2 regions of the Synechococcus sp. A15-44 genome follow, and region 2 is predicted to be linked to the other one. Evidence: predicted binding sites of a transcription regulator. Region 2 holds the regulator's gene; the other holds the start of a gene.
What was found. Region 2 encodes NtcA, which controls nitrogen genes in cyanobacteria. Its sites were predicted from a motif close to GTANCNNNNGNTAC; they were not measured.
Positions count from the first base shown of each region.

Region 1: SynA1544_RS14225 (aspartate carbamoyltransferase) is a predicted target of NtcA. The motif match lies at 3,598-3,611, and genes of this name have one in related genera.

Region 1 is NZ_CP047938.1:2,549,303-2,560,609, forward strand. It holds gene SynA1544_RS14215 (Zn-dependent hydrolase) at 1-137, opposite strand, end outside; gene asnB (asparagine synthase (glutamine-hydrolyzing)) at 319-2,343, opposite strand; gene SynA1544_RS14225 (aspartate carbamoyltransferase) at 2,353-3,468, opposite strand; gene SynA1544_RS14975 (hypothetical protein) at 3,638-3,766, opposite strand; gene SynA1544_RS14230 (sodium:solute symporter family protein) at 3,784-5,214, opposite strand; gene SynA1544_RS14235 (circularly permuted type 2 ATP-grasp protein) at 5,530-7,005, shown strand; gene SynA1544_RS14240 (alpha-E domain-containing protein) at 6,999-7,994, shown strand; gene SynA1544_RS14245 (transglutaminase family protein) at 7,967-8,866, shown strand; gene SynA1544_RS14250 (redox protein) at 8,854-9,345, opposite strand; gene SynA1544_RS14255 (GTP 3',8-cyclase MoaA) at 9,425-10,468, opposite strand; gene SynA1544_RS14260 (molybdenum cofactor guanylyltransferase) at 10,465-11,061, opposite strand.
Region 2 is NZ_CP047938.1:250,543-261,849, reverse strand. It holds partial or broken gene SynA1544_RS01345 (transglycosylase SLT domain-containing protein) at 1-386, shown strand, start outside; gene SynA1544_RS14595 (hypothetical protein) at 474-977, opposite strand; gene SynA1544_RS01340 (thioredoxin domain-containing protein) at 1,041-1,616, shown strand; gene thyX (FAD-dependent thymidylate synthase) at 1,661-2,383, shown strand; gene dcd (dCTP deaminase) at 2,394-2,987, opposite strand; gene SynA1544_RS01325 (cob(I)yrinic acid a,c-diamide adenosyltransferase) at 2,987-3,586, opposite strand; gene rph (ribonuclease PH) at 3,732-4,475, shown strand; gene ntcA (global nitrogen regulator NtcA) at 4,534-5,250, shown strand; gene SynA1544_RS01310 (DUF3084 domain-containing protein) at 5,278-6,429, shown strand; gene SynA1544_RS01305 (resolvase) at 6,426-6,872, shown strand; gene SynA1544_RS01300 (DUF3146 family protein) at 6,850-7,107, opposite strand; gene pth (aminoacyl-tRNA hydrolase) at 7,107-7,724, opposite strand; gene SynA1544_RS01290 (TatA/E family twin arginine-targeting protein translocase) at 7,739-7,969, opposite strand; gene psbH (photosystem II reaction center phosphoprotein PsbH) at 7,979-8,179, opposite strand; gene psbN (photosystem II reaction center protein PsbN) at 8,264-8,404, shown strand; partial or broken gene SynA1544_RS01275 (alpha-mannosidase) at 8,392-11,307, opposite strand, start outside.

The DNA.
Region 1 (11,307 bases), 320 kb from region 2:
ACCTGCATGCCGAGCTGCTTCATCCAGTGGGCCAGCAACTCGCGCCCTTGCACATCCTCCGGCGAGAACCCGCGTCGACAGATGCTGCCATCGGGCTTGGCGCCAATGCTGGCCAGCTGTTCAATTGTTTCAACCAAACGATCACGGTTTGGTCGCGCAGCAATCTTGGCTGGCTCGACCCTTGATGCAGGGGTGGTCGGAGAAGCCGTAATGAGCGCTGGCAATGCCGTGACCTTCAGTTCAAAGGGATTAACACCTTCACCTGAAAGGGCCGATCGGCCTGTAGCTAGCGCAACGATTTAATCCTGACCAAAGAATTCAAACGGGCATCAGCACCCGCCAACCCAGGCGGTCTGCCTCACGCCGGGCCAGGGCTGGCACGTCTTCCGCCACAAACATGCGGTGCAGCATCTGCACACCCAGCAGATGATTGATCACCGCATCCATCTGTACACGCTCCGCATCGGTGGTGGCCGGATCCTCGTGACGCGCAAACAAGGCACGCACGCCGGCCTTGCTCAACAAACCAGCGGCATCGATCGCCTCATCGCTGAGGTAGTCGTCGGCGAGCTGCTTCATCTGCTCCCACTTCTCGGGCTCCGTGTGGGCTGGCGGGGCCATGAAGGCGAACTTCTCACGCCGGTACAACACCTCCGGCAACAGGCCGGCCATGGCTTCCCGCAGCACGTATTTCTCAGTTTTCCCCTTGATCCGCAGCTCAGGCGGCACCTGAACCGCCACCGCGGCCAGATGGTGATCGAGGAAGGCGGGTCGCGCTTCCATGGAATTGGCCATGTCGACCCGATCGCCGCCCCAGGTGAGGATCTGGCCCTCCAGCATGGTCTTGATCCAGACGTACTGGGCCTTGTCCAGGGCATGGCGCCCGTCCAGTTGATCCGCATCCAGTTGCTCGGCAATCGCCTTGCCCGGGGAGTAATCCTTCAGGGCTGCGGCATGGGATTCCGCCAGAAGCTCCGGCACCAAGGGCGCACAGGCCAGCCAGGGCTGCAGGCAACTGGGGGTGAAGCCAACCACCGCATCAAGATCGGGGTCATCCACCTGGTTTTCAGCCAGCATCGCCCCTTTCACCAGGGCATTGGACTGCTGCAACAGGCTTTCCCAGCTGGCGCGCTCCTCCTGCGGCAGGTCATCGAGACCGTGGAGGAACATGTCGCGGCGGAAGGCGGGATAGCCACCGAACAGCTCATCTGAGCCTTCACCGGTCATCACGACCTTGTAATCCACGTCGTTGACGTGGCGGCTCATCAAGAACTTGGCCACCGCCAGGGTGTTGTAGATCGTTCGCTCCGCATGCCAAATGGTGCGTTCCATGTGGCCATAGAGCTCCTGGCCCGAGAGACGCATCAGATCCTGCTCAGCGCCTGTGGCCTCAGCCATCTCCCGGGCAATCGGCGACTCGTCATAACGGGCGTCGTCAAACCCGATGGTGAACGCCTTCACCGGTGCCTGGCTCACGGCTGACGCCAAACCAAGGATCGAACAGCTGTCGATGCCGCCGGAGAGATAACAACCCACCGGCACGTCAGCCACCATGCGCAGTTCAACGGCCTCCAGCAAAGCCTCACGAACGGCAGCGATGTGGTCAGCTTCGGTTCGCTTGGGGTCCCGCTCGTCCTTGCGCGGAAAGTCGACGTCCCAGTAGGTGGACTCCGACACCTCCAGATGCCCATTCACCCGTTGCACCTTCAGCACATGGCCGGGCTTCACCTGATGCACCCCGGCGAAGGCGGTGGTGCCGGGAACCATGGTCTGCATCAACTGGTGAAACAGACCCTCCGAAGTGAAACGTCGCTCCACCGCCGGATGGGCGAACAGCACCTTCAATTCGGAACCGAACACCAGACCCTCAGGCGTCATCGCCCAGTACTGCGGTTTGATGCCGAAGCGATCCCGCACCAGGTAGAGGCAGTCTTCGGACCGATCAAACAAGGCGAAGGCAAACTCACCGCGCAACAAGGGCAAGGTCTCCTCCAAGCCCTGGCGTTGATACAGCCGCAGCAGGATCTCGGAATCGCTCTTGCTGCTGAATCGCACCCCCTGGGCGGTGAGGTCAGCCCGGATTCGCTGGAAGTCGTAGAACTCACCGTTGTGGGCCATCAGCACCTCCCCGTCATCGGTGAGGAAGGGCTGCCGGGCCCGTGACTCATTCAGGTCAATGATCGAAAGGCGCGCATGGCAGAAGCCAACGCCGGCCTGATCGATCACCTCAACGCCGAAACCATCGGGCCCGCGATGGGCCTGAATCGCCGCCATGTTGACCAGCAGCTGGCGATCCACCGTCTGTTGACGGTCTGCGTTGAAGACACCACCAATTCCACACATCAGCTCACCTCAGATCACATCCATCACGCGTTCGGCCCGATCCACCATGCAGGTGAGCAGGGCCATCCGCAGGAACACAGCTCCCCTGGCCTGGCTGAAATACCAGTTGTGGGGCGTGTCATCCATGCAGGTGCTCAGTTCCGCCCCCCGCGCCAGCGGGTGAAGCACGATCGATTCTGCTTTGTAGGGCAAATCCTTGGTGAGACGGAATTGATCGCCATGCACCTCAAAGCTGTCGCCCACCCAGGCAATGGCATTGATGTAGGTGACATCCAGGTGGGGCAATTCCTGAATCAGATCGGTGCTGCAGCGGAGCCGCAATCCGGCCTCCAGCAACTCCTCCTTTTGCCCCGGATCGAACAGGGATTCCTCGGGGTCAGCCTCCGCTGAGTGGATCACCACCACCTCATCCACAATGTGGGGAAACTTGGCCAGGATCCGCAGCAACGAGCGCACGGTGCGCATCCGCGCTGGCACACCGATCACCCCAATCCGAATGCGTTGGTTCGCTGCCACCTCGGGTTCCGCCAGCGACGGTCGCCATTTGAGGATGGTGAAGAGGTCCGCCATCGCCTGGGTTGGATGCTCATCGATGCCATTGCCAGCGTTGATGATCGGAATCCGCAACGTGCTGGACATCGCATAAACAGCGCCGGGATCGCTATCCCGCAGCACCACGCAATCGCCGTAGTTGTTGAACATGTGGGCGACATCTTCCAGAGACTCGCCCTTGGCGATGCCAGTGGAAGCACGGTCGGTGATGTTGATCGAGCTGCCCCCGAGGCGATGCCAGGCACTGTCAAAGGACAGACGCGTGCGCGTACTGGGCTCGTAGAAAGCATTGATCAGAATCTTTCCCTTCAGCGGAACGCTGTGAGTGATGTAGCGACCAGGATTGCTTTCGTATTTGGCCGCCAAACGAAACAGCTGCAACAGGGTCTCGGGCTGAAACGGCTGGATCGACACCACATGCTGATCCACTAAATCCTTGAGCGGCTCAGCGTCTTCCTCAATCGTCGTTAGGAGGGTTTCTGGCTGCGTGCGTCCGTAAACGTCTGGCCCGATGGGCGCAAAGCGCATCGGCTCGTCATCCAGTTCCAGCGTGGCTGTTTTGACGTCGAGCATCAAACCTCTCCTCGCAACAGAGCCGGAAGGTCAACAACCGGCACCACTTGTAACTTTCAACACCCTGCAACAACGGGGGGGCCATCTTCAAGAAATCACGCGGCTTCTTTCGAAAGCGGAAGAAAAACGGTGGCAATAGCTACACAATTGCCGAGAAGTTCGAATTACTTCACCAAACCCGGCCATTGCGCCACTCCACCCACCAGATCAGCAGCAGCACGAGCACCGACAGCACCAGGGCGAACTGACTGGCCACCAGCAGAGCCTGAAAGCCCGACAGACCAACGAGGCCCGCCATCAAAGGAACCATTTGGATCATCCCTCCTCCTGCAGCAAGGTGAAGTCGAAGCGTTCCGGCCAGAACCGACTGCCAAGCAGCATCACAACCGCCGAAACGGCCGCCGAAAACACAGCAGCGCAATAGGGCGCGATCAACACGTAGGCGAGCAGGCCCACAACACTGCCGGCCAACATGGCCGCAATGGCAGCGGTGCGGTTGGCCGTGCGCCAGTAGAGGCCACACGCCACAGGCCAAACCGTGGAAGCCACCAAGGCACCGGTGAAGAACAGCACCGACGCCAGCGAATCCAGCCGCGGCCAGGACAGCGCCAGGGTGACGACAGCCAGTCCCACCACCATCAACCGCGCCGCCTGCTTGAGCTGCAGGTCGCTGGCCTGGGGGCGCAACAGGCGGAAGTACACATCCTCTGCCAGCAGATCGGCGGTGGAGGCCAACAGCGAATCCAGGGTGGAGGTGAGCGAGGCGAACACCACCACAAACACCAGAGCCGCGCCGCCGGCACCGAGCAGATCGGCTGCCATCACAGGGAACACCATGTTCACCTGCTCGATGGGCAACTCACGGGCCAGGGCGACCAGGCCGATGGAGCCCGTCACCATCGGCACGCTCATCCAGGCGATTCCCCCCAACACGAAGGAGGTCATCACCACCGAGCGCCGGCTCGCGAAAACCCGGGACCACCAGATGTTGTTGTGAAACACCTCGCCCATCGAAAACAGGGCGGAATTCCAGGCGATCAACAAACCCGCCGGCAGCAGCAGATCAAGCCGATCGGGATGCCGGGCCAGCAACGCGGCATGCACCTCGGGCATCGGAAATTGACGGAAGGCGAGCACCGCCACCACCGCCAGCAGCACCATGATCAACAGGGACTGAATGAAATCGGTGCCGATCACAGCCCGCATTCCACCGAACAGGGTGTAAAGCGTGGCGACACCAATCACCACCACCATCCCCACGTGGTAGTTGAAGCCTGAAAGAGCCTGCAACAGCAGGCCAGCACCCATCGCCTGGGTCATCAGAAAGCCCAGGGTGTAGATCGCGGTGATCAGCATGAACACCCACCAGGCCAGACGCCCGTAGCGCAGACGAATGAAATCGCCGCTGGTGCGCCCGTTGGGCATCAACTGCTTGATCCGCGAGGCCAGGGGGGCGAACAGGATCAGACCAAGCCCGGCCAGGGCATAGCTGAACATGCCCCAAAGGCCGGTTTTGTAGCCGAATTCAGGGGCGAGCAGGGTGGTGTTGCCGGTGACCCAGGAGGCCATCAACGTGGCCGTGCTCAGGGCCAGCCCGATGTTGCGCCCCGCCAGCATGTAGTCGTCGGCATTGCCTTGACCGCGCCGGCCCCAGGCAATCCCGAGCGCCACCCAGAGAACGGAGAACAGCACCACCAACGCCCAGGCGATCCCGGGCTGAAGGAAGGGAACCGAGTCAGCGGACATCCGTCGACCCCCTGCGGTTCCAATACAAATGTCCGCGCAGAATCATCACCACCGTCGCCGCGGTCACAACGGCACCGAGGGCAAAGATCAGTCGCGCCCAGAGCAATTCATCCAAGGCCCAGCCCCTTTGAACTCAAGAAACAGGTAAGCAAAAAGGCTTCCCAAGCCGGGCTGTCGCCCTCCATTCAGGTGCCTTCGGATACCCAAACAGCAGGCGATCAGCACCCGGTCGCATGAAATTGCGGAATGTGTAGCAACTGCAACCCGAAGGGGGATCGGCCGACGCGTTGGATGCCTTCCCCTCATTCCATCGGGATGTTTACCGACTACAAACCCACGGTCGGCTTCGACGAATATTTCTGCAGTGAAACGGCAAGGCCGCGCGACGATCTGGCCACGCTGCTCACATCACTGGGGCAGATGGGATTGCCCGAGCTCAATCGCAGCCACGCCTCGGCCAGTCAGCTGCTGCGTCGCCTCGGCGCCACCTTCCGCCTCAACGATTCCGGCCTCAAAGGCAGCGAACGGATTCTCCCCTTCGATCCCTTGCCCCGCCTGATTGGCCGCAGCGACTGGATCACCCTGGAGCGGGGACTGCTGCAACGCCTGGAAGCCATCGACTGCTTCCTCGCCGACATCTATGGCCCCCAGCAGATTCTCAACGACGGTGTGATCCCACGGGAAGACGTGGAAAGTTCCTCCGGCTGGCGACCTCAGATGCAGGGCATCAGCCTGCCCCTCAACCGCTGGTGCCACATCTCCGGGCTCGACCTGATCCGCGACGGCGAGGGCACATGGCGGGTCCTGGAAGACAACCTGCGCTGTCCGTCGGGGGTGGCCTACTTCCTCGAGAACCGTCGGGTGATGAAACGGTTGTTCCCTGGCCTGTTCGAGGGCCGTGCCGTTCAACCGATCGACGACTATCCCTCCCATCTGCTGCGCACCCTTCAGGACCTGGCTCCCTGGAGTGACAGCCCCCGCGTGGCGATCCTGACGCCCGGGGTGTTCAACAGCGCCTATTTCGAGCACAGCTATCTCGCCCAGCAGTTGGGCATTCCTCTGGTGGAGGGACGCGACCTGGTGTGCGAAGACGGCCGGATGTGGATGCGCAGCACCAACGGCCTCAAACCCGTGGATGTGATCTACCGACGGATCGACGACGATTTTCTCGATCCCACCGTGTTCCGCCAGGACTCGATGCTGGGGGTGCCGGGCCTGATCGACGTGCTGCGGCAAGGACGGGTCGCTATCGCCAATGCCCCTGGCACCGGCGTCGCCGACGACAAACTGATCTACGCCCACGTGCCGGCGATGATCCGCTACTACCTCGATGAGGAGCCGATCATCGAGAACGTTCCCACCTACCTCTGTTCCCGGCCGGATGATCAGCGCTACGTGCTCGAACACCTCGAGCAACTCGTGGTGAAGTCGGTGGCGGAAGCCGGGGGCTACGGAATGCTGATCGGCCCCCAGGCCAGCCGTTCGGAGCTGGCGGACTTCGACACGAAGATCCGTGCGAATCCCCGCAACTTCATCGCGCAGCCCACGCTGCAGCTCTCCACCGTGCCGTCCCTCAGTGACGGTGAGCTCTACCCCTGCCACGTGGATCTGCGCCCCTACGTGCTGCGGGGCGCAAGCAACTGGGTGAGCCCAGGGGGGCTGACGCGCGTTGCCCTCAAGCGCGGCTCACTGGTGGTGAATTCGTCCCAGGGGGGCGGATGCAAGGACACCTGGATCGTCGACGACCAACGGATGGCGGCACCGCAGCCCCAGGAGGCTGTGCCGTGTTGAGCCGCGTTGCCGATTCGCTCTACTGGATCAACCGCTATCTGGAACGTGCCGAAAACATCTCGCGCTTTCTGGAAGTGAGTGAATCGATGGCGCTGGACTGCCCTCCGGGCAGCGCCGAACCATGGCTGCCGCTGGTGGAGGTGACGGGGGATCGCCACCGCTTCGATACGGCCTATCCCGATGCCACGCCCAAACAGGTGGTGCAATTCCTGCTGCGGGACCGCAGCAATCCCAACAGCATCGTGAGCTGCATTGCGGTGGCCCGGGAGAACGCAAGGCAGATCAGGGATGTGATCACCACAGAAATGTGGGAGCAGATCAATGATCTGCACTGGAGCCTTCAAGACGATGAACACATCTGGCGCGAACCAGTGCAGGAACAACTGCGGATCATCCGCCGTGGCTGCCAGCTCGTGTACGGGATCACCGACACCACCCTGAGCCGTGATCTGAGCTGGCTGTTCAGTCAGCTGGGACGTCTGATCGAACGCGCCGACAAAACCTCGCGCATCCTCGACGTCAAATACTTCCTGCTGCTGCCCTCCCCTGAGGAGGTGGGCGGCGTGCTGGACGAACTGCAGTGGATCACCCTGCTGCGCACGGCAGGCGCTTATCAGATGTACCGCCAGAGCGTGCAGCAAGCGATCAGCCCGGCATCCGTGGCCCGCTTTTTGCTGCTGGATCCCAGCTTTCCTCGGTCGGTGCGGTACTGCCTCCAGGGCATCAGCGACACCTTGCAACAGATCCAGCAGCACCCGAGCCAAGACACGCCGGATGACCTCGACTGCTTGCGCGGACAGCTCCTGGCCCGCTGGAGTTATGTGCGGATCGACAACCTGATCGAAGCCGGTCTGCACGAAGCCATTGACCAGCTTCAGCAGGACCTCAACCAACTCCACAGCCTGATCCAGACCCGCTACTTCACCAGCGCCGACCTCCGTTCCACCCCCACCGATCCCGCATGCGCGCTCTCATCGTTCACCGCCTGACGTATCGGTATGACGCCCCGGTTTTCTTGGGGGAACATCGCCTGTGTCTGAGGCCTCGGGGGCAGGGGTTCCAGACCCTGCTGGAGCATCAGCTCAGCGTGCTGCCAGAACCAGAGCAACGTCGGGAGCTGGTGGCCGCCAGCGGCGACGAAATCCAACGGCTCCGCTTTCTCGGCAACACCGATGAACTGGTCTTTGAGGCCCGCAGCCTGGTGGAGACCCGGCCGGCACCGCCGCTGGAGAGCTGCTTCAACGGACTGGAACCACCCCTGCCCTACCCACGCGGCCAGCTCAACAGCGATCTCCAAGGGGCCCTGGAGGGCTGGTTGCCCAACGGCCAGCACGAACCCGCGGCCATCGACCTCACCCAGGAAGCCCTGATGGGCAGCAACCAGCAGACCCTGGCTTTTCTGAAGCAACTGATTGAGCTGATTCAGGAGCGGGTAAAATACACCCAACGCCATGTGGGCCCCGCCTGGCCTGCGGGCCGAACCCTGCGCGAGCGGATCGGCTCTTGCCGTGATCTGGCCATGCTGATGGTGGCCTGCTGCCGCGTGGTGGGTCTTCCAGCCCGATTTGTGAGCGGCTATCAACTGCAGCAACCTCCCCCGAAGGAGTACGACCTGCATGCCTGGGCAGAGGTTTACCTGCCGGGAGCGGGCTGGCGGGGCTTTGATCCCAGTGCCGGCATGGAAGCCAACGAGCGCTATGTGGTGCTCGCCACCTCCTCCAAGCCGGAACTCACCGCAGCCGTGAGCGGCAGCTTCAGCGGTCCCCCCGGAACAACGAGTGAGCTGAATTGGCAGATTCAGATCAAGGAGGAAGCCTCCGGAACAGCAACCTCCTCACCCAGCCTGGTTCAGGCCGCCTGAAGCAGAGGTTCCACCCCGTGCAACTGGGGCCTCGGAGCCGAGCTGTCGGTGGCCGCCATCAAAGCCGGAATTTCGGCGCTGTTGTAGACTCGAAATTCATGCACCAGAGAAGCGCCTTCTTCACGAACCGCCTGGTTCAGAACGACGGAACCATCGGGATCGGAGATCGAACGATGGAAGGTGCCAGGAGGGATGCGAAGGATGTCACCACCGCTTTCGAGCCGAACAATGTGAAACGGCTGCTCCCAGGCCAGGTTCACCAAGAAGAAGGTTCTGCCGCCACTGGCCGCCAGCAGATTGTCTTCCTGATGGGGATGCAGATAGAACTGCCAGGCTCCGCTCTCCGGATCATTGGGAGGCGAGACCGCAGGGCCGCTGTGAATCACCAGGTCGCGCGCATTCGAGGTGTTCACGGTGACGTCAAAAAAACGAACCGACGGGGTGTCGCGGAAGCGCTCGTAGGCCAGCAGTTCAAACATGTGGATGGATCTTCTTGGATCCTTCAGCTGCCCCGTTGTACCGAGAGCATCACGCAAAAACGGTGACGATCACGACGGTTCAGCCCCCCAGATACGCCATTTCCGCATGGGTTGACGCAGCCGCCGCTGGATCACGCTCCTCGCTGTAGCGGTCTTGACGCCGCTGCCAAAGCTGGCGCATGGCCTGCTCGAGGCGAGGCTCCGACGCCAGCGCAGGCTTGAGATCCGTGCCTTCCGCGGAGAACAAACAGGTGAACGCCTGTCCATCGGCAGTGACGCGCAATCGGTTGCAATCCCCGCAGAACGGCTCGGTGATGGAGGCGATCACACCGATGGATCCGGCGCCATCGCCATAACGCCAACGCCCGGCCGTCCCGCCCCGCGGGCGACCTAGAGGTTCGAGGGGCCAACGGGCATTAATGCGCTCCACCATCTGAGCCGCCGGTAGCACCTGCTCCAGCGACCACTGGTTGCGGTTGCCCACATCCATGAACTCGATCAAACGCAGCTCCACCCCCAGCTGCCGGGCCAAACCGGCCAAGGGCAACAGCTGATCGTCATTGATCCCCCGTTGGATCACGGCATTGAGCTTGAGCTCGCCGCATGAGGGATTAAAACCAGCGGCACGGGCCGCGGCGATGCCGTTCTGCACCTGGCGCACCAAGCGGTCCCCAGCCACGGCGCCACCCTGGAGACCAGCCATGCGCGCCGCTGCCTCCCCTTCCGCCGCATCCAGGCTGATGGTGATGCGATCCAGCCCTGCGGCACGCAACGCGCGAGCCATCGGTTCCGACAACAGCACCCCATTGCTGGTGAGCGCCACGTTCTGCAAACCGGCCATCGGATCCGAACAATCCCGCCGGGCCTGCGCCACCGCCTCCAGCAACGGCAACAAGCGACGGCTCAACAACGGCTCTCCACCGGTGAGCCGCAGCGTCTGTACCCCCAGGCGCGCAGCCACACGAATCACGCGCAGCTGCTGCTCAAGCGTGAGCAGGCCCGGGGGCTCCTCCACATCCGGACAGCAGTACGGACAGGAGAGATTGCAACGGGCCGTGAGCGACAACCGCAGCACCCCGATGGGCCGGTGGAGACGATCTGCGAGCGGCAACGACGTGCTCATCCCTCCAACGCTGCCAGATCTGCAGGGCAGTTGGCATTTAGCAAAGCTTCTGCAGGCAAGAGCACCGTCTGATGGGGAACGCAGGTCAACCAGTCCATCCATCGCAGCTCTCCGCATTGCAGTTGCTGGTCAAGGCAGGAGCGAAAGGGTGAACCGGAGGGGATCACCGCCAGTAGCGGCTGCAGCCGTTGCCCGTCATGGGCCACCGCTGCTTGATCGGGGGCACGATTCCAGGCTGCGATGAGCTGCTGGACAACGGCGGTGCGCAAGCGGGGCATGTCCACCGGCAGCACCAACAAGGCCTCCCCAGGCCGAGACGGCAACAGCCGGGCCAGCGCCTTCAGGGGGCCATTCCAGGGAGGGGGCTCCAACACCACGGAACATCCGGGCCGGTGGGTCAGCAGCTCTGCGTGGGCGGCATGACGACTCAACACCTGCACCGGATAACCGAGGGGCAACAGCTGGTCAACCAGGGCCGTGAGCCAGACACCACCGGAGGGATGCGGCAAGAGGGCCTTGTCACGCCCCATGCGACGGCTGCTTCCGCCACTGAGCACACAAACCCGCAAGCCTTGATTCACATCGCCGACCAACAATCTGGACCAGCGAAGTCCCACAACCCACAAAAGTTGCAACCGCTACTAAATTGCTGCAGCACAAGATCACCTGATCCGATTAATCAGCCCCGTTGATGTTTGCTTGGCAACACAAAAACACAAATCGGTAACCAATCTGACCAAACAAGGGGTCGGCGAATTGATTGACTGCGCGGGTCAAACGGACTCTCTTTTCGACCGTTTTGCCATCCCCGGGCACCTTTCCTTTTGAAGCCCGAGGTT
Region 2 (11,307 bases):
ATCCGAGCTGCCATCAACGGACTCTCCTGCATCGCAGCCAATTCCCTCGCCTCTTCGAAGCTGAGATCCAGACAGCGGCAGAGCAAGCAGGCGTTCAGGCCAATCTGCTGCGAGCGATCGCCAAACAGGAATCACGCTTTGCGCCTGGTGTCGTCTCCCCTGCTGGGGCCGTAGGCGTGATGCAATTGATGCCTTCCACAGCCACAGAGATGGCTGACGCACCAACCAGCACGTTGATGCTGAAGGATCCCGCCGACAACTTCGAACTGGGCGCGCGCTACCTCCACCACTTGCTGGAGCAATGGGAAAGCGACCCCTTTCGCAGCATTGCCAGCTACAACGCCGGGCCAGGTGCTGTGGCCTCTTGGGCACAACCCACGGATCAAGACGACGATGCGCTCTGGGTGGAACGCATTCCCTACCCGGAAACACGCTTCTACACCAAGAAAGTGCTGGACAATCTGCTCGGCTACCTAGGCGGCAATCAATCGTTCTGCAACGAGACTGGCGCTGGGATGGGGCAGAAGCGTGCCGGCGACGATGCCAGCGATCACGACCAAACTCATCAGAAGCAGGCAGATCCCGGCGGCGGGCAGAACACCGATGCGGATGAGATCGAGCCTGGCCAAGAGCACGGCTGAGGCCAGGATCAAAACGTCGGTGAGCACATTGAGCTTCAGCAGGTAGATGCCACCGGTGATCACCACCAGCAGCGTGACCACCAACGTCATCACCCGGCTCGACGCCATCAGCAACGACACCTGGCGCAACAGCAGATCGGGCATGGTGCAGAAGACGACAACCACCTGCGTCTGCAGCAGCACAAGAGACCAGAACCAGGCCGCACTCACGCCATAGAGAGACGTGAAGGAGGGCTGAACAATCTGCCAATGGTTGCCGAGCACAACCGCAACGAGAAATAGCACCGTCAGCAACGGCGCCCGAACCGGAAGGCTCAGCAGTCGCAGAATTGGCATGGCGTCAAGGTAGCGGCGGCCTTTCGAAGGAGCTGCCAGAGTGATCGCTGCGGTTGACGTGCGATGACAGGCACCCCGGAGTCTTCGCCCCTGGGCACAGCGCAGCGATGGGTGCTGGTGCTGATTGCGGTGGCTCTGGCCATGGGCCTGGTTGTCCTACGCGGAGGCATTCAGAGCGAAAGCCCGATGGAGCAGCTGGCGAGACGATCCCTCGACCCACAAACAGCGTTAACCAACGGACGCCCAACGCTGATCGAGTTCTACGCCGATTGGTGCCAGGTCTGCAGAGAGATGGCCCCTTCGATGCTGGCTTTGGAGAAGCAATCGCGAGATCGACTCGATGTTGTTCTGGTCAACGTCGACAACCCCCGTTGGCAAGATCTTGTTGATCGCTACGACGTCAACGGCATTCCCCAGTTGAACCTGTTCAACGCTGAGGGGGAAGCCAAGGGGCGATCCCTCGGCTTGCGCAGCGCTGAGGAACTCCAGCTGCTCACCACAGCACTGCTTGAAAATCAGCCGTTGCCGGCCTTGCCTGGCGTCGGCAACATCAGCCAGCTGCCGACGCCCCCCTCTGCGAACAACGCGATGGCAGGGGCCTCGAGCCCAGCCAACGCGGGGCCCCGCAGCCATGGTTGACACGCCTCGCCATGATCACCACAACTCGTCACTCTGACGCTCCCATGGACCGCTTTCGGGTCGATCTGATCGCAGCTACGCCGAACCCGCAGCAATGCGTGTACGCCGCCATGCATCAGGACTACAGCGAAGGATTCGTGGCCGGAGATCGTGCCAACTGGCCCGATGAGCAGCGGGCTGGAGAGATCTGTGTGAAACGCCTGCTGTCTGGAGAACGAGGCCACTACGGTCCGATGGAGCATGCGCAGATCGTGCTGAACGTGGGCTGGTTCCCGCACTCGGTGATGCAGCAGGCCCGCACCCACCGGGTTGGGGTGAGCTTCGATGTGCAGTCGATGCGTTACACCGGTGAACGCATCTGCCGTGCAGCGGATGGAGCCCTGGACCTGGAAGAGGTGTTCTATCTGCGGCCCATCGGCGAGTACAGCGATCGGCAGGGCAAGAAATACGCCTACACCGAAGCACTACGCCAACAGGATCTTGATCTCTGCCGGAGCGCCGCCGAGCGCTACAGGGATCTGCTCAGGGCGGGCTTCGCCGAGGAGCACGCCCGCGGCATCCTCCCTTTCGACTACCGCCAGCATTTTGTGGTGAGCTTCAGCCTGCGGGCGTTCCTGCACTTCATGGATCTGCGAGCCAAGCTCGATGCCCAGCTGGAGATCCGCCAGCTCTGTGATCTGATGTGGCCCCACATGGTGGAGTGGACCCCTGAATTTGCAGCCTGGTACGAAAAAAGCAGGCTGCACCGGGCGCGTTTGGCCCCCTAACCAGAGAGCACTAGACCTTGGCCAGCGTCACCCGTTCCGGTTGGTGCTGGTACTTGCCTTGTCGATCGCTGTAGGTGGTCGAGCAGGGATCACCCTCAAAAAACAGCAGCTGACAGATGCCCTCATCGGCATAGATGCGGCAGTCAGCACCCGAGCTGTTGCTGAATTCAAGGGTGAGGTGACCCTCCCAGCTCGCTTCTGCCGGGGTGGTGTTCACGATGATTCCAAGGCGGGCATAGGTGCTCTTGCCCAAACAGATCACGGTGATGTTGGGGGGAACCCGCAACTTCTCCAGGGCCACACCGAGGCCATAGGAATGGGCCGGGAGAATGAAATATCGCCCGTCTTCATCCTCATGAAGGGGAGTGGGTTCGAGGTTGGCCGGGTTGAACCGCTTGGGGTTCATCACCGTGCCTGGAACATGCCGGAAGATCAGAAATTCCTGGGAGGAAAGGCGTAGGTCGTAGCCGTAGGAGGAGCAACCAAAACTCAGCACTGGCCGCAGCTTCTGCTCCGGCTCCAGGTGACGGACCAAACCGCTCTGGAATGGCTCGATCATTCCCTGCCCGGCCTGTTGAGTGATCCAGCGATCGCACTTGAGCATTAGAAACCTCGGCGCAACTCCGTGACTTGATCTGCCATCTCCACCACACCGGCGGGGATTGTAGGTCCAGTGATGATCACATCCATCGAAGCGGGCCGCTGCTCAAGAGCTGCAATCACGTCCGCCTCATCCAGGTATCCGAAGGCCACGGCAAGGCCGAGTTCATCCAACACCAGCTGGTCGAGATCTCCCTGGATCAGATGCTGACGGCAGATGGACCAAACCTCAGCCACCGCCTCCGCACCACCGGGATGCCCCGGCGAGGAGAGGCAGAGGGGCACTTCCGGCCGCAGCCAGACGAGGCCTCCGCAGAGCTTCACCCGGCCGGCCGATCCCTGCTGCACGCCCCCTTTGAGGAACTGACTGATCAGAACACGACTGCCCAAGCCGGCAGCTCGCATGGCCTGGCTGAGAACACTGGCGAAACTGCCTCGATAAGGCGCCGTATGCACCTGCAGCTGCCCTTCGGGAGCCACCAGATGCAGGGGTGGCGGATCAGAAACGGCAGGCAAGGGCCTCAGGCCCGCCCGTTGCAAGGCCTGCTGATCCCGATCCAGGGAATTTTGGAAGGATTGGGGGTCGGCGAGGCTTGTGGTCATCACGGAAGCATCTGTCCGGGCGACCCCGGCAAGACCTTGAATGTAGCGGCGAGATCACATTCCACAAGGGGATTGACACCACCCATGGTGTTTGGACAGGGCGAGAACCAACCGCCTGCGAGGCTTGACGAACTGCACACCACCGATGAGCCAATCCCCTGAACAACGCACTGATGGCCGTCGCCCGCAGCAGTTGCGACCGTTCTCGGTGACCTGGAATCCCATGAGGTTTGCCTTGAGCTCCCTTGTGGTTCACACCGGCCGAACCGCTGTTCTCTGCAGCGTTTGCTTGGAGGACAAGGTTCCCCGCTGGCGCAAGGGAGAAGGATTGGGATGGCTCAGCGCCGAATACCGGTTGCTGCCCGGATCCACCCCACAGCGGCAATCACGGGAGCTGATGAAACTCTCGGGTCGCACCCAGGAAATTCAGCGGCTGATCGGCCGAAGCCTGCGCGCCGTGATCGACATGGAGCGTCTAGGGGAGCGCACCTTGCTGATCGACTGCGACGTGATCCAAGCGGACGCCGGCACCCGGACGGCCTCGATCACCGGGGCTTGGCTTGCCCTGGACCAAGCCTGCCGATCCCTGGTGGACCAGGGAGTGCTGGAGCAATCGCCCCTGATCGATCAGGTGGCGGCTGTATCCGTGGGCTTGGTTGATGGCCAGGTCTTGCTGGATCTGGACTACAGCGAAGACAGCCGAGCCGAGGTGGACCTGAACGTTGTGCAGTCCGGCGATGGCCGTCTGCTGGAAATCCAGGGAACGGCGGAGGGTGCGCCCTTCAGTCGCAGCCAACTCAATGAGCTGCTGGATTTAGCAGAGCCGGGATTGAGCTCCCTGATGCAGGCGCAACGCCAGGCCTTCAACGAGCACAGCAGCGTTAAGTAATAACCGCTACATGGCGGCCACCGCCGGCTCCGTAACTTCGCCACACCAGGGGGTTGTCATGACCAGTAGCCGAGGTTTCAGCCGATACGCCCCGCAGATGGTGGCTCCAGCTCCCAGCGCAGAGCCCGCCAACCGTTCTCTGCTGGAGATCATCCGGGATCTCGATGGCGCTAGCAGTGATCTGGTGGATCGCAACAAGACCATCTTTTTCCCTGGAGATCCCGCAGAACGGGTGTATCTGATCCGCCGGGGAGCCGTTCGTCTGTCCCGCGTCTACGAATCGGGAGAAGAGATCACCGTGGCCCTGCTCCGCGAGAACAGCCTCTTCGGGGTGCTGTCACTGCTGACAGGCCAACGGTCCGACCGCTTTTATCACGCTGTGGCCTTCACCCGGGTCGAAATGGTGACGGCACCAGCGACCTCCGTCAAGGCCGCCATCGAAGCAAACACCAGCGTTGGCCTGCGCTTGCTTCAGGGTCTCTCCAGCCGGATTCTGCAGACCGAGACGATGATTGAAACCCTCACCCATCGGGACATGTCATCCCGACTGGTGAGCTTCCTGCTGGTGCTTTGCAGGGACTTCGGCGTGGCAGATGAGCTAGGCATCACCATCGACCTGCGCCTGTCCCATCAGGCCATCGCTGAAGCAATTGGCTCAACACGCGTCACAATCACGCGTCTGCTGGGAGACTTGCGTCAATCCGGTCTGGTTCAGATTGACCGCAAGAAAATCACCGTTCTGGATCCGATCGCGCTGGCCAAACGCTTCAGCTAGGCCTGCCATCGCCCGACTTGTGCAGCGATGAGCGGCTGGGCACTGATTCTGGTTCTGTTGGTGCTCGGGGGCGTGCTATCGACCCTGGGCGACCGCTTGGGCAGCCGCGTCGGCAAAGCGCGACTGAGTTTGTTCAGCATGCGCCCACGGCGCACCGCCGTTTTGATCACGGTGTTGACCGGCAGCCTGATCAGCGCACTCTCACTTGGCCTGATGCTTCTGGTGAGCCGGCAGTTGCGGGTGGGCCTGTTTGAACTGGATGCCCTGCAGGAGAAACTCCAAGACAGCCGTCAGCAGCTAAAGGCAGCCGAGCGGGAACGGGACAAGACCCAAACGGAAACCAAACGGATCGCCATTGAGCTCGAGCAATCACAGCAACGGGCCAACACCCTGCGCCTCGAACTGGCTCCTCTTCAGAAGGAGCTGGCCCAACTCGAAGCCGAACGTGAACGCCTCAGCCAGGACATCGCCTCCCGCGATGCGGACATCCAGCGCACGGAAGCCGAACTCAACAGCGTTCGCAGCCGCATCCGAGCCGGTGAGCAGGAACTCAAACAACTGGAACGCAATCTGGTCGCCTTGCGGCGTGGATCGGTGGTGATCAGCAGCGGACAGACCTTGGCAAGAGCAACGGTTCGACTCGATGCTCCGGACCAGGCCAAACAGGCTGTCGACAGGCTGTTGCAGGAGGCCAATCTCAACGCCTACGGAAAAGTGCGACCTGGCGAAGCACCCGAACGGCAGTTGATCCGCGTTCCGCGCAGCGATGTGGAACGCCTGCAAAGCATCATCCGCAAACCGGAGACCTGGGTGATCTCGCTGCGCTCAGCCACCAATGTGCTGCGAGGTGAAACAGCGGTGTACGCCTTCCCCGAGGTGCGTCCGAACCGGCCGGTGACCCAACGCGGAGACGTGCTGGCCACCACCACACTGCAACCGGATGAACGCACTCCAGAGGGCATTCGCACACGATTGAACCTTCTCCTGGCCTCGGCCTATGCCGAAGTGCAGCGGCGGGGATCCCTGACCGAAGGCCTTCAGTTCGATGGATCAGCCCTCTCCCAACTGGCCCAGACCCTGATGGAAGGACCCAGCCAAAGCGTGGTCTTGGACGTGATTTCCGCAGGGGTCAGCGACAGTGCCGATCCTGTCGTCGTCACCATTCAGGCCTCCCCATGAAACGGGTGGCCGTCCTCGATCCAGGCCGCTGCAAATGTGGTCTTGTGCTGGCCGATCTTCAGCTCGGCCTCGTGCGCGAAGGGCATGTGCTGGCCCCAGAGGCCGTCGAACCCTGGCTGGAGCACTGGAATCAAGACCAAGCTCTCGACCGCATCCTGATCGGCGATGGCACGGGAAGCCGAGCCTGGATCCAGCGACTGGAACGGCTGGGCCATCTCACTGTGGTTCCGGAGCAGGGAACAACCCTGAGGGCGAGACAGCGTTACTGGGCGCTGTGGCCGGCTCGAGGTTGGCGACGGATGCTGCCGGCAGGACTGCGCATTCCACCGGTGGATCTGGATGCTGTTGCAGCTTTGGTGATGCTTGAGGAGCACCTGCAATGCCGCCTGAAATGGCCTGAGCCTGATCCCACGTTCTCGCTCAGAACCTGGCCCGGACCATGAAGGTGTAATCACCCCCCGGCTCCAGCCTGTAATCAGAACGCACCAGAAACCGCCGCAAGGCATCCTCGATCAGGGCACGTCCCAGGGATGGCTCAACCACCAGTTCACCGCGATCAAAGGCCCAGGAAAACTGCCACTCAAACCCTCCAGCAGAAACTTCACCCTCCACGCACTTGGCTTGAAAACACTGGCGGAGCACCCGCAAATGGGCCGTTGTCGCCGGAAGTGCCGGCATCAGTCGACCGACTCCAGTTCATAGCGGAACCCGTTGATCCAGGTTCCAGCGCGCTCAAAGCTCTGGCGCTGAAGACGTTGAATCCCATCCAGAACAGCATCGAGAACAGCGCCGACACAGGGTTGCTCCGCCTTGCTGAACGGACCAAGAACATGGGACACCGTTCGGGCGCGGCGTTCGGCAGGGTTCTCAGCCGGCGCACCAATACCGATCCGCAGCCTGGGGAACCCCTGGGTCCCGAGATGCTGAATGGTGCTGCGCAAACCGTTGTGCCCGCCGGCACTGCCCTGGGCCCGCAACCGCAAACGACCCAGCGGAAGATCCATGTCGTCCACCAGCACCAGCAATTGGTGAGGCTCCAGGCCGAACCAATCGAGAGCCGCACGAATGGCACGACCGCTGTCATTCATGTAGGTCTGAGGCATCAGCAAGCGCAGCCGCTGCTCACCAACCCCTGTATCGGCTGCAAGACCGTGCAACTTGGCTTGCTGACGAAAACTGAACCCAGAGCGCTCACCCAAAAGCTCGAGGGCCATGAAGCCGATGTTGTGACGGGTGCCGGCGTATTTCACACCCGGATTTCCCAGACCCACCACCAGCTTGAGATCAGTGGTCATACCGCTGGAACGACTCAGTCGCTGGGGGGAAGTTCTTCAACCGGCTTCGCAGCCTCACCGGAAACTTCCGGTTCAGCCATGGCTTTGTTGATCTCGCGTTCGAATTCCTTGGAGGCGGATTGGAAACCCTTCAGGGTTTTACCAAGAGTCCGACCAAGCTCGGGCAAGCGTTTCGGCCCGAAAACCAACAAGGCAACGGCGCCGATAACCGCCATTTCGGGGAGACCGACGCCGAAGATGTTCATGGGTGCAGATCAGCCGAGGCCGTTCCAGTTCACGTTGATGCCCTCGAGGATGAGGGACTTGTTGTACAGCTGAAGAATCACCAGCAGAAACACCAGGAACAGCACCATGAAGATGCCCATCACGGGAGTGGTGCCCCATCCGGGAACCACCTTGCCGTACTCGGAGTTCAGTGGGCGGAGAAGGTCTCCCAGACGGGTGCGTTGTGCCATGGCGACGCCGGGTCTCGGGTGGTTTGAAGTCTCGATACTGTAGGGGCCGACTCCGGTTCGGGGTTGATCCTGTCGAGAGATGTGATGGAAACGTCGTCCCCAGCCCTGTCCGTCGCCATTGGCGTGCTCGCTGTTTTGTTCGGACTCACCGGATTTGGCGTGTATCAGGCCTTTGGCCCTCCATCAAAAGCACTCGACGACCCGTTCGACGATCACGAGGACTGACCCACCACCAGGGAGACGAGTTCTCCTGGGGTGATCACCACGGCAGAAGCGGCCATTGAGTCGGCTTCCCTGCGGACCCTCCACCCCGCTCCGGGGGTCCAGCGACAGCGCGCTGATCCCGAATTGAGCAGCTTCAGCACGCAACCATCGGCATGGCGCTCCAACCCCACCGGCGTGAGTGGAAACGGCAGCGATGGGAACCATTGACGCGGCGCCGCAGGCAAGTCCGCGCACCACCCAGGCTCACGAAAGGCAATGGCCGCCTGCGACACACCGGCATCGCTCCATGAGCCGGCGAACGGCATGAGGGCCAAGCGCTGGCGATGCCAACCCTGATCAGCGCTGGGATCTGGCCAGGTCGGGCCCCGCAGCAGCGAAATGCCAAGTCGGTCTGAAGACCAATCCACACCCTGGGGGCCGTCCAGCAACACAGCCATCCCGCCTCCAGGAGCCGCCGACTGCGAGGCGAACCAGGAGATCACAGGCACTTCCCAACGGGCTTGTTCTCGAGCCGTCATCGGTGCAGCGGGGCGTTCGATCACCCCTCCACTGGTGTCGGCAGCGATGCGAACGGCGGGGGTCGCCAGCGGCAGCTCAAGACGCAGCAACTCATGGGTCTGGCGCCAGTCGATACCGCAGATCAGCTCCAGCCAGGGCGTGTCGGCCTTCAGCCGCAGGTCCAGACGCATGCAACTGGCACCGAGCTGGCGCCGCAGCACCACATGCGCCACCAGGGGGCCCTGATCGAGCCACTCCAGGGAATCCGTACAGAGTACACCCAAGGGCTGAGATCGGTAGTCCGCCGCAAGATCCCAGGCATCCCAGAATTCGCCCCGGTCCCGATAGCGCTCCAACTGCAGGGAAGACGCCAACTGGTCCCGTCCATCGCGATCCCGCAAAGCCAGCAGTCCGGCCGAGGAGACATCGAGCTCGATCAGACCATTGCCCACACGCCAAGCTCCCCCCCCCCAGCGACGTGATGACCACAGCCTGACGGGGCTCAGCCGCACAGGACGTCAAGCCTGGTTCACGCCGGAGCGGCACCGAACAAATCCCGTGCTGACGCGGCAACTGCACCCAGGTACCACCAGCAGCGGCGTTTTGCTGCGGCAGTGAAACGGCATCCGCTGACCACGATCCTGCAGGAAGGCGAACCAGAGGCGACCAGGACGCCAAAGGCTGCAGACCCCACCAACTCCACGCCGCTGCTGTGTCCTCCGGACGCGGCAGCCTGGCCAGCCGCCGATCGCGTTCCTGGCGGGCCTGGCGCCGGGCCGAGCGCCAGACCGGTTCCGCCTGGTCGAACACCTCCGGGATCGAGGTTCCCGGAAGGATGTCGTGAAACTGCTGAAACAACAGCGGGCGCCAATCGCTGCTGCCGCTGTCGCGACCTGCGATCGCCAACAGGGCTGAGACTGCATCAGCCTCCCGTAAGAGCCGTTCAAGCGTTCGGTTGTGGCGCTTCTGATCCGGACGGCTGGTGGCGCAACCGCGGTGCAACTCCAGGAAAAGCTCATCTCGCCACACAGGCCAGGCCTGATCACCCTGCTCGAGCTCGGCCAAGAACTCCCGCACCGTGCCGGCTCGGGTGGGCAAGGCGGCTGCTTGCCCTTCCCAGAGCTCGATCTGCTCCAGCAACTCCTCGGTGGGACCACCACCGTGATCACCAACGCCTGGAATCCACAGCGCCGCCTCCAGCCCCGTGGCCTGATGCCAGGCCCTCTGCTCGTCCAGCATCTCCACAGGATCGGCGCGGCGCCCGATCGGCGGCAGCATCAGGCTGTGCAGTTCCGACCGTCCCCGTCCCCGTCCGCGCCATCGGAACAACCGATGGGGGAAAGGGTTCTCCGCATTCCAGGCCAGCTTGTGGGTGCAGAACCAGCGCACACCGGTGGCTGACGCCACGGCAGGCAGACCAGCAGAGAAGCCAAAGCTGTCCGGCAACCAGGCCAACTCATGGGTCCACTCAGGGAAACGGCGGCGGCTGTCGTCCTGACCGAGAGCGAACTGGTTCCACAACGACGCCGTGCTGACCAGCACACAGTCGGTCTCCACCCAGGGGCCATTGATCGGTTCCCAGCGGCCGGCCCGGCTGGCCGCCTGGATCTCGGCAAAAAGAGCGGGCCGATGTTGCTCCATCCAGGCATAAAGCGCCGGCGTGGAATGGGCAAAGTGCAACTCGGGCCAGCGACGCATCAACGCCAACGTTGATCGGAAGGTGCGTTCAGCGGCCTGCCAGGTATCAGCGACCGGCCAAAGCCAAGCCAGATCGAGATGGGCATGACCCAGCCAATGCAACAACCCCCGTGGCGGCTCTGCCTGGTGCAGGTGCGCTGCAACAGCAGCCTGCGCCTCTGTACCGCTGGGATCCAGCTCCGCCCAATGCGGCGGCAGGTCTCCGTCCGCCGCCAGATGCAGCTCCAGGGCCGCAGGCAACAACGTGCCCTCGGGATCGGGGCCTGCGGTCTGCGGCTCCAGGTCGAGATGGCTGCTGATCAGAGCTCCATCGTCATGCAGGGGGCTGCAGAGCTCCAGCACAAGATCCAGTGCAGCCCCCTGACGACAACGCCCAGGCAGCGACCAGCGACAGGCGGTATCGAACAGATCCCCCTCATGCACCAGCACGCCATCCACCCAGAGACGCATCTGCTCGGCCCACCAGCTCAGCACCAGCCGGGCACGGCAGGAATCACGGTTCCTCCAGCCATCAGGCCAGCTCAACCGCTGCTCAAGACGCAACCATTGGCGTCCCCTGGGCCAGATCAACAGGCCGCGCTTGGCCCAGTCCGGCCGGTGCGTTGCTCCCCAGCTTTCGTCGAGAAAAAACCCTGCCTGGGCGGCGCCTGAGCGGCGCCAACCGGCACGCAGATCACGCCGCGAGCGACTGCGAAACGTTTCAATCC